4 regions of the Bacillus sp. OTU530 genome follow, and region 3 is predicted to be linked to each of the others. Evidence: predicted binding sites of a transcription regulator. Region 3 holds the regulator's gene; each other region holds the start of a gene.
The links. The regulator Rex, encoded in region 3, represses fermentation and respiration genes when NADH is low (regulators of the CRP and FNR family bind a similar motif). The targets are predictions, from matches to a motif close to TTGTGAAATATTTCACAA.
Positions count from the first base shown of each region.

Region 1: AAHB12_RS23690 (NarK family nitrate/nitrite MFS transporter) is a predicted target of Rex. The motif match lies at 2,095-2,112, and genes of this name have one in related genera.
Region 2: AAHB12_RS21240 (L-lactate dehydrogenase) is a predicted target of Rex. The motif match lies at 2,539-2,556, and genes of this name have one in related genera.
Region 4: AAHB12_RS17360 (formate/nitrite transporter family protein) is a predicted target of Rex. The motif match lies at 2,520-2,537, and genes of this name have one in related genera.

Region 1 is NZ_JASATP010000043.1:31,429-36,105, forward strand. It holds gene AAHB12_RS23675 (DUF2785 domain-containing protein) at 181-1,002, shown strand; gene AAHB12_RS23680 (hypothetical protein) at 1,121-1,327, shown strand; gene AAHB12_RS23685 (hypothetical protein) at 1,500-2,006, opposite strand; gene AAHB12_RS23690 (NarK family nitrate/nitrite MFS transporter) at 2,213-3,538, shown strand; gene moaA (GTP 3',8-cyclase MoaA) at 3,970-4,677, shown strand, end outside.
Region 2 is NZ_JASATP010000034.1:37,810-42,486, forward strand. It holds gene nirB (nitrite reductase large subunit NirB) at 1-213, shown strand, start outside; gene nasC (assimilatory nitrate reductase catalytic subunit NasC) at 234-2,384, shown strand; gene AAHB12_RS21240 (L-lactate dehydrogenase) at 2,684-3,628, shown strand; gene AAHB12_RS21245 (DUF3231 family protein) at 3,792-4,677, shown strand, end outside.
Region 3 is NZ_JASATP010000084.1:3,794-8,470, reverse strand. It holds gene groL (chaperonin GroEL) at 1-514, opposite strand, end outside; gene groES (co-chaperone GroES) at 558-842, opposite strand; gene AAHB12_RS29860 (CPBP family intramembrane glutamic endopeptidase) at 1,157-1,891, shown strand; gene AAHB12_RS29855 (YdiK family protein) at 1,894-2,100, shown strand; gene AAHB12_RS29850 (redox-sensing transcriptional repressor Rex) at 2,128-2,757, opposite strand; gene AAHB12_RS29845 (ABC-F family ATP-binding cassette domain-containing protein) at 2,952-4,677, shown strand, end outside.
Region 4 is NZ_JASATP010000023.1:17,759-22,435, forward strand. It holds gene rfbD (dTDP-4-dehydrorhamnose reductase) at 1-90, shown strand, start outside; gene AAHB12_RS17355 (glycosyltransferase family 2 protein) at 271-1,188, opposite strand; gene AAHB12_RS17360 (formate/nitrite transporter family protein) at 1,612-2,409, opposite strand; gene AAHB12_RS17365 (hypothetical protein) at 2,980-3,198, shown strand; gene AAHB12_RS17370 (fatty acid desaturase family protein) at 3,728-4,677, shown strand, end outside.

The sequences.
Region 1 (4,677 bases), on a different contig from region 3:
TTTTAGGAATACAGTATAAGTAGGGCTACGCCTCTGTTTTCGACCAAAGGCAGGGCTCGCCAGTCGGCGGGTTTTCTTTAGTGAAACGAGTAGCATTGTTCTGGCTGTATGTTATATGCTTGAAAGGTGTTATACATAGCAAAGATCGATCTACAATTGTGTAAAGGGCGGGAGATAAAAATGGAACAAGATACTGTACAGTCTGAGCTTCGCCTCATTCGAGATCACAGGTACGCGGTGCCTGATGATACGGATGCTTATCCGTATACGCAAATAATTATGGAGGAAATTGGTTCAACTGATGCTGATTTCCGTGAGTTGATTTATGAGGTGTTAGCAAGCTGGATTGCAAACGGGGTGTTTCGTCATAAGGAGCTAAGAGGCCTATTGCTTCAAGCGTTAAGTCCAGATTATTTATTGTATGGAATTGGTGAGGATGGAACAGATTCTGTGTTTCGGCGAGCTGCTTCTGCTTCTATTTTGGCTGCTATTCTATCTTTTCATGAACGTGATCCGTTTTTATCAGAGGAGCAGCTAGAGAGTGTTGCCGAGCAAATGATAGAGTATCTGTATTTGGAACAAGATGTAAGAGGATATATAAAAGAAAAAGGAAAAGCACAGGCTGTTGTGCAGGCAGCTGATGCTCTTGCTGCAATTGCTCGTTGTTTAACAAAGGAGCAGGCATCTCTTGCATATGCGATGTTAGAGGTGATTAAGGAAAAGGTGTGTCAGGGAGAGCAAGTGTATGCTCATTTCGAAGATGAGCATTTTGTACGTGTGGTACTTGCGCTTTGGGAAAAGGGACTTATTAATGAAATGTATATGGCAGCTTGGATTGTAAACTTTGTTGAGCTAGAAGAGGCAGTGCAGCCGGCTCGAGATATTGTAACGCAAAACATCAAGATGTTTTTGTGCAGCTTATATTTTCGAGTAACAGATGATAATATTGCATCCATGTTACGTGAGACGTTGCAGCAGCTAAGATTACGGGAGCATGAATGAAAGGAAAGACTGTTCCTGCTAAATGGGACAGTCCTTTTTAAATATTTACAGTATTATGAAAAGCAGGACCTGGTAAGCAAAAAAGGGCTTCTAATGTATAGCTAATATTGGAGTGTGTATGATGAAGAAAATCTCTGGCTATGGTTATTGGATTGTATTAGTGATTGTTGCGGTTGCTCCACTTCAATCGATTTATCAATGGATAACAAATAGACAAAATTTTAAAACACCGGATTATCTCTCCCTAGGATTTGGAGTAGTTGGTTTTTTAGCTATGTTTTATTTGATCGTTGTTATGCAAAAGGCTAAGAAGAAACAGATGTAAATCGTTTTATTTATAGAACCGATGAAAATCCCCGCTTGGCGGGGATTTTTTTACACTGTAGGAAAGTATAAGTGCAACTACGCCTCTGTCTACGCCTCTGTCTACGCCTCTGTCTACGCCTCTGTCTTCGCCTCTGTCTTCGCCTACCGGCTCGCCAGTCAGCGAGTTTTCTTTAAAATCTCTGCTCCGCCTCTAATACAAGCGCCTCCCCATGAAGGGTTGCTTCCCCTTCTGAAGTAAGTAATGTGCAGCTTGTAATTGCAAATGCCTCTCCTTCCTTGCTCATTTCATACTCCAATAAAATACCGCTTTCAAGAAGTTCGCTGTTCGCGTATACATGGACATATTCTCCTTGAGAGGAGTGCAATTTTTTCTCATGTAAAAAGCGGCTCCACTCATCCCAGTTTGTTACGATGTAAGCAGGGGTGCCATCTTGCAAATAGCCGAGCATGCTGCCTTTATCGAAGATGCGTCCATTTATTTTTTCTGCCAGTATAATAAGAAAACGATGGATTAAGGCGTATTGTGCGTATGATAGCTTTTCGGAAAAAGAAACAGAAACCTCCTTCGTTTCCTCACGTACCTCTATCGTAACCAATTTATCTAAAGCGCTTGTGGTAAGCGCTTGGATATACTCCGCGGGATTGCCAGTCTGATATGTAATTCTCGTCTTTAACATCGTAAAGCCCCCTTCATTACTATTGTAATTTTATTATGGCTTACTGGTGATGAATATTCTGTGAACATGGTCACAGGTAAGCCTGATTTTGTGATAAATATCACATTTCTTTTTCTGCAACCACTATAAGATAAAAGCATAGAGAGCGCACTCCATACTATCAAAATTGAAATGAAAATAACTCAAATGCAGAGAGGGGAATGTATATGGCCACTGTTGTAGAGAAACAGTTTAAGAAAAAACAAGGTCGTATCGGTGCTAACTGGGATCCTGAAAACCCAACATTTTGGGCAGCGGAAGGAAGGCGCCATGCGACAAGAAATCTTTGGATCTCTGTTCCAGCGTTAATGCTTTCTTTTATTGTTTGGCAAATTTGGTCTGTTGTTGCAGTAAGATTAAATGATATCGGTTTTGCCTTTTCGCAAGAGCAATTATTTACATTAGCGGCAATTCCGGGCCTTGTCGGCGCAACACTTCGTTTCGTATATACGTTCGGTGTGGGACAGTTTGGGGGACGTAACTGGACTGTATTCTCTACAGCTATTCTCGCAGTTCCGGCAATTGGAATTGGAGTGGCGGTGCAAAATCCAGACACGCCATATTCCACTATGCTTCTATTAGCAGCGCTTTGTGGACTTGGCGGCGGAAGCTTTTCTTCTTCTGTTGCAAATATTAGCTTCTTCTTCCCAAAAAAAGAAAAAGGCACAGCACTTGGTATTAATGGCGGTCTAGGAAACATGGGTGTCTCCGTCGTACAGTTTGTTACACCTTTAATTATTACAACAGGCACATTCGCAGCAATTGGCGGCGAAGGGCAAGTATTGCAAAATGGTCAAGAGCTTTGGCTGCAAAATGCAGCATTTATTTGGGTCATTCCAATTATCATTGTAACGCTTGCAGCATTGCTCGGAATGGATAATGTTCCGGGGGTGAAGCAATCTCCAGCTGCACAATTTGTGATTGTAAAGCGTAAACATACTTGGATTATGACTTGGTTATACGTTGCAACATTCGGTTCCTTTATTGGGTATTCTGCAGCATTTCCGTTATTATTAAAAGCACAATTCCCTGAAAAATTATCGCTTGCCTTCTTAGGTGCATTGTTAGCAGCAGCAGGTCGTCCGATTGGCGGCTGGATTTCTGATAAATTTGGCGGCTCTAGAGTAACGGCATTTACGCTTGTTGTGATGACAATCGGGGCGCTAGGCGTTATTCATTTCTTGGCTCAAAAGGATTTTAATGGCTTTTTAGCATCCTTCCTTGTATTATTTGTGGCAGCGGGTATTGGTTCTGGCTCTACATTCCAAATGATTCCAAACATCTTTCCTGTTAAAGAAGCTGCACCAGTACTAGGATTCACAGCAGCGTTTGCAGCTTACGGCTCCTTCTTTATTCCGAAATTGTTTGGATGGTCTGTAGAAACGACAGGAACACATGCAACAGCGTTCTACGTTTTTATCGTCTTTTATATCATTTCCTTTGGTTTAAATTGGTATTTCTATCAAAGGAGGAATGCGAAAATAAAATGTTAATGCTAAAGGGAAAGAAGTACTCTTTCCCTTTTTTTTCAATGTAAGAAAGCATAAATTTCTAGCCCGATGCCAATTCGACGTAGTCGGAAATCTTAGGAATATAGTGGGGGTGTGTCAGATTTTCTCACGCAACAAAAAGGGGATTTTTGGATTGCTATCTAGCTCCCATGGCTTACTTCTTCACAAAATAACTTCAACACCAAAGGAAAAAGGCGCCTTCTGTGGTGAAAATAAAGGGAAAGCCTCCATGAAGGATTAATTTCGCTAAAGCCGTGCATTTTATGCAAAGGATGTTTTACTGCGGGAGTAAAAGCGGGATGTAGCCGCTTTTCTTAATAACTACAACGTTTATGTTGGAATTTCTAACGTTTCAGCGTTACAATAAAAGATGTTCTAACAAGAGTAAGAGTGACAGAAAGGAGAGCGCTGCGATGGAAGAGAGAAAAGTACAGGATACGCATAAACGTTCGCTCCGTGATTTGCGCATTTCAGTGACAGACCGCTGTAACTTTCGTTGCATTTATTGTATGCCGATTGAGGAATTTGGTCCGAATCACTGTTTTATGCCGCGTGAGCAACTGCTCACCTTTGAGGAAATCACTCGGCTTGCCAAACAATTTGTCCGCCTTGGTGTAGAAAAGATTCGCTTGACTGGAGGAGAGCCTCTCCTTCGCAAGGATTTACCCGTGCTCATCGAGATGCTTGCAGCAATTGATGGAGTGAAGGATTTGTCTCTTACAACAAATGGTCTTTTGTTAAAGAAATATGCACCGATTTTAAAGCAAGCGGGTATCCAAAGGATTAATGCGAGCCTTGATGCGCTCGATAATGATATATTTACGAAGATGAACGGAGTAGGTGTTCGTTCCGAGAGAGTATTAGAAGGAATTGAGGCAGCCGTGCAAGCCGGGTTAAAAGTCAAGGTTAACATGGTCGTGAAAAAAGGTATGAATGATTCGCAAATATTGCCGATGGCCCATTTCTTCAGGGAAAAGGGAATTACACTTAGATTCATTGAATTTATGGATGTAGGTTCAACGAATAATTGGAAGCTTGATGAGGTAATTACAAGCAAACAAATTCACGATATGATTCATAGCGAGACGCCGATTGAGCCTATTGCTCCTGATTATGCAGGA
Region 2 (4,677 bases), on a different contig from region 3:
AATGAGGAGGCAGTTGGAATTATCAGCGGTTTTATTCAATATTACCGAGAGACAGCCAATTATTTGGAGCGCACATGGCAATGGCTTGACCGAGTTGGCATCATACACGTGAGGGAAGTGTTGTTTGATAGAGAGCTTCGTCGACAATTGCTGGAGCGGCTGGAAGCAGATGCAGCTTATTACCAAAAAACATCAAGTAAAAGCTACTCATAAGCAAGAAAGGATGGAGAGTTATGACGGAATTGTTATTAAAGTATTTCCGATCTAGGCAGCAAGAAGCGGAAACGGAGCGTGTGTACGATACACAATGTCCATATTGCAGCATGCAATGCAAAATGCAGTTGATTGAGCAGTCGATTGTATCGCGCAAGCAGTACAAAACAATCGGAAAAGACAATCCAACTTCTGAGGGGCGTTTGTGTATTAAAGGGATGAATGCACATCAGCATGCTTTGCACAGTGATCGGGTTACGTATCCGTTACTGAAGGTAAATGGTGAATTTGTCCGCATTTCGTGGGAGCAGGCGCTTGAGAAGATACGCGAGAACTTTACAAGTATTCAAGCTGAAGATGGCAATGATGCGCTAGCGGTGTACGGCAGCGCATCGATTACAAATGAAGAGGCGTATTTGCTAGGGAAATTTGCTCGTGTTGCCTTGCAAACCAAATATATTGATTATAATGGAAGACTTTGTATGTCGGCGGCTGCATCCGCTGCAAGCCAAACGTTTGGTATGGACCGAGGATTCACCAACAGTATGTCTGAGATTTCGAATGTACGCTGCATTATTTTGGCAGGGACAAATATTGCTGAATGTCAGCCAACAATGATGCCATACTTTGAAAGAGCGAAGGAAAACGGTGCGTATATTATTGCAATTGACCCGAGGGAAACAGCGACAACGAAAATGGCAGACCTGCATTTAAAGGTAAAGCCGGGCGCAGATGCGGCTTTAGCTAACGGGTTATTAAAAGTCATTATCGAGGAAGGTTTAGTAGATGAAGCGTTTGTTCGTGAGCGTGTAAAAGGATTTGATGAGGTAGCGGAGCATGTTGCCGCACTAGATATGGATGAAATTGCGGAGTTAACAGGCGTACCAGCTGAGCAAATTCGCAAGGCAGGCGGAATCTTCGGACGTGAAGAAACAGGGATGATTTTTACAGCAAGAGGAGTTGAACAGCAAACAGATGGCTCCGCTGCTGTTCGTAATTTTCTCAATATTCTGCTTGCTACGGGTAAAATGGGTAAGCCGTATTGCGGTTATGGAGCTGTAACCGGTCAAAGTAATGGTCAAGGAGCAAGGGAGCACGGTCAAAAGGCAGACCAGCTTCCAGGTTACCGTTTGATTGAAAATGAAGAGCACCGTGCGTACATTGCAGATGTATGGGGTGTCCGTGCTGAAGATTTACCAAGAAAAGGCGTTTCGGCGTATGAAATGATGGAAAAGGTTCATAGCGGTGAGATTACTGGTATGCTGCTGATGTGCTCTAATCCAATTGTGTCCAATCCGAATGCTCATCTTGTGCAGGAGGCATTACAAAAATTAAAGTTTTTCGTGGCGGTTGATCTATTTATTTCTGAGACTGCGAGATTAGCAGATTTGATTTTGCCGGCTTCCTCCTACTTAGAAGACGAAGGAACGATGACGAACGTAGAAGGACGTGTTACGCTTCGGGAAGCAAGCAAGCCTTGTCCTGGGGAAGCGAGACACGATTGGCAAATTCTTTGCGATATTGCTAAAGTGCTTGGTAAGGGAGAATACTTCTCGTTCTCATCTGCCGAGGAGATTTTTAATGAATTACGGATAGCGAGCCGTGGGGGGCTTGCAGATTATTCTGGCATCACGTACGATCGTCTGCGTAAGGAAAACGGCATTTTATGGCCTTGTCCGGATCCGGAACATCCGGGAACGAAGCGGTTGTTTGAAGAATCGTTCGCCCATCCAGATGGCAAAGCGGTAATGGTTGCTGTTTCAAACAACTCAGTTGTTCCGAAAGAAAAACCAGATGGAGAGTTTCCGCTTTATTTAACAACAGGACGCGTTATGTCACACTATTTAACAGGTGTACAAACGAGAAAAAGCTCGTCGCTTGCAGCGAGAAACTTCGAATCGTTTATGGAAATTCATCCGGCAACAGCGATGAAATATAATATACAGGATCAGAGCCTTGTAAAAGTAGAATCACGGCGCGGAAGCATTGTGGTCAGAAGCCAGTGGTCTGATAAGATTAGGCAGGATACAGTGTTTGTTCCATTTCATTGGGCTGATTCACAAAATGTGAATTTTTTAATTCCAAAGGACTTGGATCCGACATGTAGAATGCCTGGATTTAAAGCAAGTGCAGTGAAAATAAGTCCAGTAGTAGAAGCCATCTCCCATTAAGGGGAGGTGGTTTTTTTCACTGTAGGAAAGTATCAATTTCCAGCTAGGAGACCATTTAATGCAGCAGGACATTTTAGGAACAAGGTGTAAGTGCAGCTATGCTTCTGTCTTTGCCAATCAGAGAGTTTTCTTTAAAATGTTTTTATAGTTATAAATGTGAAAAAGTTCACAAATAAGTCAATGTTTATGTGAAAAAGTTCACAAGTTTTAATATATAATCAACGTATCAAATATTAAAACTTATCGCTACAATAGTAAGAGAATTTTCCTTACAAATTTACGCGAGGGAGATGTTGAAAATGAATCAGAAAATCAATCGTGTTGTTTTAATTGGAACAGGGGCTGTAGGATGCAGCTATGCGTATTCCATGATTAATCAAGGAATTACAGAGGAACTGGTTTTAATAGATGTGAATGAAGCTAAATCAGAGGGAGAGGCAATGGACCTCAATCATGGGATTCCGTTTGCTCCTAAGCCAACAAAAGTGTGGAACGGCACTTACCAGGATTGCCAACAGGCAGATTTGGTCGTTATTACTGCAGGATTAGCACAAAAGACCGGTGAAACACGCCTAGACTTAGTGGTGAAAAATACTAATATTTTCAAACAGATTGTACGAAACGTAATGGAAAGCGGCTTTAACGGCATTTTCTTAGTAGCTACAAATCCAGTAGACATACTAACATATGTCACTTGGAAAGAATCTGGACTGCCGAAGGAGCGTGTGATCGGTTCAGGAACAACTTTGGATTCAGCGCGCTTACGCTTTATGCTAGGAGATTATTTCAATGTAGACCCAAGAAGCGTGCATGCATTAATTATTGGAGAACATGGTGATACTGAATTACCTGTTTGGAGTCATTCTACAATTGGAATTGAGCCGCTGGATGATTTTCTTAAAAGAAAAGGAGAGTTTACAAAGGGACACATGGAGAATATCTTTGTGAATGTACGTGATGCGGCATATCATATTATTGAAAGAAAAGGTGCTACGTACTATGGGATTGGAATGTCTCTCGTTCGGATCACAAAAGCGATACTTAATAATGAAAACAGTGTGCTGCCTGTATCTGTATTTTTAAATGGTGAATACGGACATAGCGATGTTTATATTGGAGCACCTGCTATTATTAATCGTGGAGGCGTCAGAGAAGTAGTTGAGGTTCAGTTAAATGAGATAGAGAAAGAACAATTTACACATTCTGTTAAAGTGTTAAAAGAAACGATGGCGCCTATTCTTTAAATGTTAAGCTGTCACTCGCAATAACTATTGTAACATCGTATATATTCAACAAAAACGGCAGGGGATAAATCCTTGCCGTTTTTGCTTCACTGTAGGAAATGTTTATTTATAAAATAGTGTCCTTGTGGTTACAGTAAGAAAATAAAACATAGGAGGATATAGAATGACAACATCAGGTCAAGCGCCTATCACATCGTCAGAATTGGCTAATTTGTGGATGACTTATCAAGAAAAAACGATGATCATCAGGATGTTGGAACATTTTATCGAGCATGCTGATGATGAAGCGAAACAACTGTTGCAGTTGCATTATAATAGAGCTGTCCAAAGTGTAGAGGCGATTACAAGCATTCTCCAGCAAGAAGGGGCAGTCATTCCCATGGGTTTTACAGAAGGTGACGTACATAAAGGTGTTCCAAAGCTGTATGATTACATGTACGATATTATGTATCTGCATCTGATGACGAAAGTGGAAATGAGTCTATATGCACTTTTTACAGGTATGACTTATCGAAAAGATATTGAAGATTTTTTTATAGGTTTAACTGCAGAGTCCCAAGCGATAAACAGTCAATCAACTCAATTTCTTCTGAAAAAGGGGGTTTTGATACGTCCTCCTTTTGTGTCGATGCCAACAGAGGTTCGTTTTGTGCAGGATAAAGAGTATATAGGTGGATTGAATTTGTTTAATGAAAAGAGATCCTTAAATACGGTTGAAGTTTCCCTCATCCATCATGCCATTGAAACAAACCTTGTAGGGATGCAATTAATGATTGGCTTTGCGCAAGTTGCTACGAATGAAGATGTGAAAAAGTATCTTGTCAAAGGGATGAAATTATCCGAAAAAATTGAAATGGACCTGGGTGAATTTTTACGGCAAAGTTTTATTGAACCACCAGCCACTCACGCCGGTAAAGCAACTGCGTCAAAAACGGCGCCGTTTTCCGATAAATTGATGATGTACAATACAAGTTTATTAGCCTCATTTGGACTTGGAAGTAATGCATTGGGAGGTGCATTTAGTTTGCGAAGCGATTTGCCAGCAAAAA
Region 3 (4,677 bases):
CACCATCATTGCCTACACGCTCCATCGCTTCAGCAATCAATTGTCCTACTTCTTCGTCAGCAGCAGAAATCGCAGCTACTTGTGCAATCGAAGATTTGCCTTCAATTGGCTTAGAAATTGCTTTTAATTCGTCAACCGCAGCTGTAACAGCTTTTTCAATTCCTTTGCGAAGACCCATTGGGTTTGCGCCAGCTGTTACGTTTTTCAAGCCTTCACGAATCATAGCTTGCGCAAGTACAGTCGCAGTTGTTGTACCGTCACCCGCTACATCATTCGTTTTGCTAGCTACTTCCGCAACAAGCTTTGCACCCATGTTTTCAAATGCATCTTCTAATTCGATTTCTTTTGCAATTGTTACACCGTCATTTGTAATTAGCGGAGAACCGAACTTCTTCTCTAATACAACATTACGTCCTTTTGGGCCAAGTGTAACCTTTACCGCATTTGCAAGAGTATCTACACCGCGAAGCATCGCGCGACGAGCATCTTCACTGAACTTAATATCCTTTGCCATGTTTCATGACCTCCTAATAGTTGTTTAGTAAAAATGTATAAAATTAGCCGATTACCGCTAAAATGTCGCTTTCACGTAAAATTAAGTATTCTGTGCCTTCGTACTTCACTTCAGTACCAGCGTATTTTGAGAAGATAATACGGTCGCCTACAGCTACTTCTAAAGCTACGCGCTCACCGTTTTCAAGAACACGACCTGTGCCGACTGCCACAATTTTTCCCTCTTGCGGCTTTTCTTGTGCAGTACCTGGTAAAACGATACCGCTTGCAGTTTTTTCTTCTGCTTCAACGAGTTCAATCACAACGCGATCACCTAATGGCTTTAGCATGAAAATAACCTCCTCAATAAGTATATAAGTTTTATCTTATTAGCACTCGATACCAACGAGTGCTAACACACTTATTATAATAATGAATCCATTTTTCTTTTGCAAGCAAAAAACTCACAAAATTTGTGAAAACAACCATTGTTTTGCTTATCCTGACCCTCACACAGTATATCCAATCGCTTCGAAAACATTCCCTTCGTGTTCCAACCGTATTCTATGTTACAATGAGACACATACCATAAATTGTTTTCGATACAAAACTCTGTTTTCCTTTTTACAAACGAAAATTTATAGCAAAAAAGGGGTTATGTAATTTGAATAAACGCTACGGCTGGATCATTGTTACATATATTGCAATGCAGCTATCCGGCGCAATCGGACTACCACTTTTAATTAAAACAGGATGGTATAATCAGTATGAACGCGAGGCGAAGCTCCAGATAGCTTCCGGACATTGGGCTATTATCAGCTTTCTCACGGCCCTTCTCATTATTCTATGGCTTTTGAGAAAAGACCGGGGGCAGATTAGCACAAATGGCCAAAAATCAAATGCGGCTACAACAGTCGTTTGGATGATAACAGGGGTCTTCTTGGCCTTCTTCGCACAGACGATTGCAGGAATGATTGAAATGAAAGTATTCGGTATTGAACCCGGTTCCGAAAACACAGAACAGCTCATTGAAATTGCAGCTGCCACACCTTGGTTCATTCTTGTAACATCTGTGTTGGCGCCTGTACTCGAGGAAATTGTTTTTAGAAAAATTTTATTTGGAACACTCTATAAACGTTATAACTTTTTGGTTGCGGCAATTATCAGCTCCCTAATCTTCGCTGCCGTTCATTTGGATTTCTCCCATTTACTCATTTATATGTCCATGGGGATTGTGTTTGCCTTTCTATATGTACGAACACAAAGAATTATTGTTCCTATCACAGCTCATGTGATGATGAATACCTTTGTTGTACTTATAAATCTTGTATTTAAAGACGACATAGAGCGAATGATGCAAAAAGCTGAAAAACTGCAAGCATTTATCGGAGGATTTTAATTATGCGAAGCTCACCACTGTTTATGGCCACACTATATTTTGTTCTCGGTTCTGTTTTCACATACTTAGCCGTGACAAGTGTGGAGACTACGATTTGGAACTTTTATACGCTGCTTTTAATTGTTATGGCAACATTCGATTTTGGACTAGCCTTAAGGCTCATCCTTCTGAATATCAGGCTGCGAAAGCTAAAAACGCCTAAAAAATAAAAACGCGGGACATCTGCCGCGTTTTTTTTATTTTGGATAATGCTTGAGGAAGTAGACAAGCGTCTGCAATTCCACTGCCAAATCAATATGATGAATACGAATATGCTCTGGAACATCAATCCGAGCCGGCGTAAAATTCAATATACCTTCTATTGCAGTTTTCGCCAATCGATCTGTTACTGACTGCGCTACATGAGAAGGCACCGTTAAAATTGCTACCTTAATATCATCCGTAAGTCTCTCTTCTAGTTCATCTAGATGATAAACAGGGATATCCGCAATCGTTGACCCGATTTTTCCTGTGTCTACATCAAATGCCATCTGAATCCTTGTATTATTATTTTTCGTGAAATTATAGTTTAAGAAAGCGGTTCCTAAATTCCCAACCCCAATTAAAATAACCCCAATTACATCGTCCTGATCGAGTGTTTGACTAAAAAATGATAAAAGATAATTTACATTATAGCCGTATCCTTTTTTTCCTAATGCGCCAAAATAGGAAAAATCTCTTCGAATCGTAGCGGAATCTACCTTCACTGCCTCACTCAGCTCAGCTGATGAAACACGCTGCTTACCAGAAAGTGATAAATTTTTAATAAACCTGTAGTATAAAGGCAATCGTTTCGCAGTTGCCTGCGGAATCTTCGGCTGCTCCATAGATGTTCCCCCTCCTCGCTTCTCCCTACTCCATTTTATATGTTATTAGAATAAATTTGTAGAAGTTTATTCATCTAAAGCTTTCTTTGTATAATAGAACTAGACTATGTCACTCAATTTAAACTATACACTATTTTTAGTTATATTGAAAAACATAAGTTTTATGTAAGAGAGACGAACTAGAGGTGATTGCATTGATACTACTACAAGTGAATGGATTGGTAAAGCAGTATGGCGCTGATGTAATTCTATCAAATATAAAGCTAGAGGTACAAACACGTGACCGCGTTGCGCTTGTCGGCCGCAACGGTGCGGGTAAATCTACGCTTTTAAAAATCATTGCCGGCGAGCTATCGTATGATGGAGGAGAAATCATCAAGCCAAAGGATGTAACAATGGGATATCTAGCCCAGAATACTGGATTAGAAACTTCCTTAACCATTTGGGAGGAAATGATTACCGTATTCGCTGAGCTGCAAGCAACCGAGCGGGAAATCCGCCGGCTAGAGCAAGAGATGGGACGCGAGGAAGTATTTACTGATGAAACGCGCTACAATAAACTGCTTTCCGATTATGACAGATTACAGCAAACGTATAAAGAAAAGGGAGGCTATCAATATGAAGCAGATATTCGTTCCATATTGAGCGGGCTGGGTTTTCCGATCGAAACGCACGGCACAGTCATCTCTACCTTAAGCGGCGGGCAGAAAACGAGGCTCGCTCTCGGCAAGATGCTGCTTACAAAACCAGATTTACTTATTCTGGATGAACCGACAAACCATCTTGATATTGAGACACTTACATGGTTAGAGCAGTATTTACAGGGCTATCCCGGAGCAATCTTAATTGTTTCACATGATCGCTATTTCTTGGATCGTCTTGTAACACAGGTATACGAAATTTCCAATAAGCAAAGTAAAAAATTCACAGGAAATTATAGTAAATATTTAGAAGAAAAAGCTGCCTCCTATGAACTGGAGATGAAGCGCTATGAAAAGCAGCAGGAAGAAGTATCAAAAATACAGGATTTCATCCAACGAAATATCGCTCGTGCTTCTACAACCAAACGGGCGCAAAGCAGACGAAAACAGCTTGAACGAATGGACTTAATGGAAAGACCTCTCGGCGATGAAAAATCGGCTTCCTTTCACTTTGATATTGACCGGCAAAGCGGAAATGATGTGCTAAAGGTGAAAGATTTAAAAATAGGATATGCAAACGAGGCCATCGCTCAGCATATTCATATGCATCTTACACGAGGGGACAGCATCGCTCTTGTTGGACCGAACGGAATTGGAAAATCAACGCTTCTAAAATCCATTATCGAACGGCTGAAGCCGCTGCAAGGAACGATTTCCTTTGGTTCAAATGTTACGGTTGGCTACTATGATCAGGAACAAGCAAACTTGACCTCCTCCAAACGTGTTCTGGATGAGCTATGGGATGAATTCCCGCTAAAACCGGAAAAAGAAATTCGTACAGTTCTCGGCAACTTTTTATTTTCTGGAGATGATGTATTAAAGCCCGTCTCTTCGTTAAGCGGTGGCGAAAAGGCTCGTGTCGCCCTCGCTAAACTTATGATGCAAAGGTCAAACTTTCTAATCTTGGATGAGCCGACAAACCATCTGGATTTAAGTAGTAAAGAAATATTAGAGAATGCCTTAATCGATTTTCCTGGCACCCTTTTATTTGTTTCCCATGACCGTTATTTTATCAATCGTGTAGCTACAAAGGTGATTGAGCTGTCAAGGGAGGGCTCAGAGGAGTATCTAGGTGACTATGACTATTATGTACAAAAGAAAGCGGAAATGTTAGAGCGGGCACAACTACAGCAAGAGGAACAAGGGCAGCCAGCTAAGGTTGAGCAAACAGCAGAAAAACGAACCTATCTTGAGGATAAAGAGCGAAAAAAGCTGGAGC
Region 4 (4,677 bases), on a different contig from region 3:
TTAAGCAAAAAGAAAATTGCTGAACAAGGCTTTAAGCCGTTAAGAGATTGGAAGGAAGCGCTGGCTGCTTACTTAGAAGAGGCGAAATAATCCAGATAAAAAAGAACCGTCATGCTGTGTGACGGTTCTTTTATTTTACACTTTAAGAAAGTATACATTTCCAGCCAGGAGCCAATTTGACGTGGCCGGAAACTTTAGGAATGTAGTTTAAGTGCAACTCGCCTCTGTCTTTGCCCAAGAGCAGGGCCCACCTTTCTTGCTAACATCAACTCAATAGCTATCTAATGCGTACAGCAGCTTAAAAATCAATGTATCCCGCTCATTTTGCCGATACAAAGGTGTGCTGACGGCATATGAAATTCTGCCTAGCAGGGATTGTCGCTTATAAAGAAAATCGTGAATCAGCTTCTTTTGATGATCCTGAAGCTCTCCTTCGAACAATCGGTAAAATTCTGCTGTTTGTGTTGTGTAAGGCTTTTGATGCCCCTTCTTCTTAAAGGTTTTATAACGTACTAAAGCACTCTTTAGTTTGCTATCAGCCATCCCAAGCGTGTTTGAGGAATGCTGCCTATATAACAAATGAGATTGCTCATCATAGATCACTTTACCAAAAGCAGTTCCTAACAAGTAAAACCATGCATCGTGCATCGTTACCATTTCAATTCTTGGCGTGTGGGCTTGAAACAACTCGCGCATTGTTCGGTTAAACACAATGGTACAGCCCGTAGCAATATTTTGGATTAAAGCATTTTCTAATCCTGCTCCTTGCGGCGGAATTTGTGAATGCTTTAACAGCTGCAGTTGTTCGTCTACGATATCTAAACGAGAGAAATAGAGCAGCGGTGTGCGCGTATCTTCCTTCCCTAACAAGCTTACGGCTCTTGATATCTTAGTTGGCTTCCAGAAGTCGTCTTGGTCGCAAAAGGCGTAATAGGAGGCATCAGGAGAGGCGTGTAGTATAAGTTCGAAGAAACTAGAGATAACCCCTTTATTCTCCCCTTTTATCAAAGTGATGTTATTATGCTTCTTACTGTAAGCTTCAACAATTGACACGGTCTCATCTTTTGAACCATCATCGCGAATTAAAATACTTATATTTGTGTAATCTTGCCCAAGCAAGCTATCTAGCTGTTGACGTATATACTTTTCTCCATTATACGTCGACAGTAATATCTGTACCTTCTCCATGTTAACTACTCCTATCATCTCTATATTCTTAAGGCGGTTCTACGATTTTATTTCACTGTAGGAAAGGATAAATTTCCAGCTAGAAGTCATTCGGTATATTTAGGAATTTTAGGGATCTATTGTAAGTACAACTACGCCTCTGTCTTCGTCTAAGAGCGGGGCTCGCCAATCGGCAAGGTTATGCTATTATGCTATAGAAGTATTCTGTAAAAGGATGCTAGTTTATTCTCGAGGGTTCTGTATGTATAACAATAAGCTTGCGATTGTGAATTTGGATTCATTATTCTGTAAGCTCCCAACTCCATCATTATACTGAAGAAGTGAATGATTAGGCAATGTGTTCTAGCGCATATCTATTTTAAGCTAATAGCAATAGCCCCCGCCTAGAATTTAGACGGGGGCATGCCGCATCATATAATCTTATCAGTGACCTTCTCTCTCCTGTTCTCCCATATAAGGCTTATTTACGTAATAATACATCCAACCCATGAATATACTGCCGCCTATTAAGTTACCGATTGTAACAGGTATAAGGTTGTGTATGACTCCAGCAAAGGAGATTGTGCCAGGATGATGTAATACAAGCGCAATCGCAAAGGTACACATATTAGCAATACTGTGTTCATATCCAGAAATGAAAAAGCAGAATACAAATAGAATCATGACAAACAGCTTTGCCCCATCCTCTTTTAAGGACATTGGAATAAAAAAGGCAAGGCAGACAAGCCAATTACACAAGATAGCCCGGAAAAATAATTCAAATGTTGAGACATGCATCTTTTTCTCTACAACAGCCAATAAGAAGCTATTTACGGAGGAATCATTAAAAAGTCCGGTTGTATAAATCAAAAGTGCAAAGGCGGCAGCTCCCAAAATATTTCCTAGGTAACTCATGCCCCATAGCTTCCATACGTCCAACCACTGTATTTTTTTGCGAAGCGCCGTGAATGTATAGTAGAATGTATCTCCTGTGAATAAATCTCCTCCGCCGTAAGAGATTAGGATAATGGCTGCTCCAAATGTTAATGCTGCCATTGGATAAGCAACTGGTGAATGCTCCATATAAAAGAAATTTCCTGTTTTAAAGGCTACAATAACTCCAAATCCAATAAACATACTAGCTAACATAGACCTTAATATATACCGTAAACGACTTTGCCGGAAGATCTTCAGCTTTTTTAAGGCTAAATTCTCTACTGCAATTAATGATTTCATTTCCATGTGACGTACCCCCTATTCTTTTGACCGCTAGTGATAGTAATGAAATCTGTGAAATTCTCTTACATTATGACATTAAATTGGGCTAGAATGAAAAGTAACTTGTTTCATTTATGTGAACTTTTTCACAAAGATTAAATGTATGGTTGTAGAGTATATAAATAAAGGGACTTCAACTAAAGATGAATCTAATGTAGGCTTGATAAAGGCAGAAATCTTCAATAAGGGCTATACATGTATTTCCATAATATAGGGAAAGATGGTACAAGGGAATGAGAATCGCGCGTGCATCTTTTTAAATATAGAGGAGCATACAATCGTGGACAAAATGTTTGGTGCTGTGTACTGTCTTTGCGAGCCGTTTAAGATTAATCAGAGAGGGGCTATTTTGCTTCCGATTGTGTTGCTGGGGGTTATGTATGCAAACTCTTTCTAGCGGTGTACGCAGCATTTAGATGATTATAGTGTCTATACCTTTCCAACTTAATATTCTGCTTCCCTTCGTTCTATTTCTGATAACTTTTCTGAGGAGAAACAGAACAGTTTTCGAAGATTAACTGGTTGGAATGGAGTATGAAAATCAAGACACTGTTATTTAGCATGGGAATGATAGGTTTAATTTATTTTATATCAAAACATTTGCATAAATATGGAAATAAAACAGAGCTCCTGCTATTTGTTTTATTAATGGTTTATACAACCTATGAAGGAATTGCTGAACTGCAGGGATTGCCGCACATTTCAATTATTTATCCTGTAGAACGGCTACTTGCCCTATTGGGAGATGGCTAGAGCAAAGGCTTAGTTAAGTAGACGGAAGTTTGTGCTACTTTAAGAAAGTATAAGTTTCTAGCTGGAGGGCAATTTGACGTAGTTGAAAATTTTAGGAATAAAGTATAAGGGCAACTACGCCTCTGTCTTCGCCCAAGGCAGGGCTCGCCAGTCGGCGAGTTTTCTTTAAAATCTAACACACATATGAGAAGTAAGAATTATATTGTCCTCCCCTGCCCTTTTCATAGCATCTCCAAATTTGGCTGCCATAAATAGATTGACAATTTAGCGAAAGACGTTTAATATCATGTCTTAGTAGCTGGTTTTAATTTTATCTATTTCAGTGTCCAGAAAATGCATTACCTGTATTTTAATGGGGGAAATTGGACATAAAACGTAATAGATATCCAAACAATAGAATTAGAAGACGAGTAAAAACTTATGTAATGGCTATTACTGGAAGAGCACATAAGGTTTATTAGTAATAGAGATCAGTAAGCAGATATAATGCTTTTTCTGGAATAAGTCATAAAAGTAAAGGGGTGTATTGATGAGTGAATTGCGTACGTTCGGATGGTATGCGGCCCGTGTAGCTCCACATCTTCCGAAAGAGGCATTTCAGCCTGTTCCTTCCCGGCTTTGGGGTGGACTAGCATATCTTATTGTAGCGGTTTCTGGGATTGCGGCGATTGGAGTATTTGATTTACCTGTGATTGTGAATATTGCAATTAGTATTGTGTTAGGTTTGTGTTATGGCGGGATAGGCCTTTTTGCCCATGAGGTTTTGCATGGTACAGTAATACGAAACAGAAAATGGCGTGATATTATAGGTGCTATTGGCTTTTGGCCATTATGCGTTGGACCAAAGCTTTGGAGAAAGTGGCACAATATGGAGCACCACATTCATACACAGCATGAGCATGATGATCCAGATGCTTGGGCGACTCTTGAAAAGCTGCAAAAGAAACCGTTGCTGCGGAAGATTTATAAGCTGCCAATGTGGCTTCGTACTGTTATTAGCTTCACCTTGCTATCCGTAATGTTTACTTTTCATTCATCAAGAATGTTCAAAACATATATCAATGAATTTAAGCCAAAGGATCGTCCGGCTGTTTGGATGCAGCTTATTTTACCATGGGCAACATGGATTGCATTGTTAGTATGGCTTGGGCCTTCTAAGTGGTTCTTTTTTTACCTTATACCGCTTTTCATTGCAAACGCAATCGTAATGGGTTATATCTCAACGAATCATCGTTTAAACCCGATTACAACAGTAAATGATCCGCTTGCAAATACGCTCAGCGTAACTGTTCCGAAGTGGGTCGATGTATTGCATTTTCAATTCTCGTATCATGCAGAGCATCACCTATTTCCAGGAATGAATCCAAAATATTTCCCGATGGTAAAAGATAAAGTGAAAGAAATGTGGCCAGATCGTTATTTTGAGATGCCACTCACAACAGCACTAGCTGCTTTATGGCAAACACCAAGAATCTATCA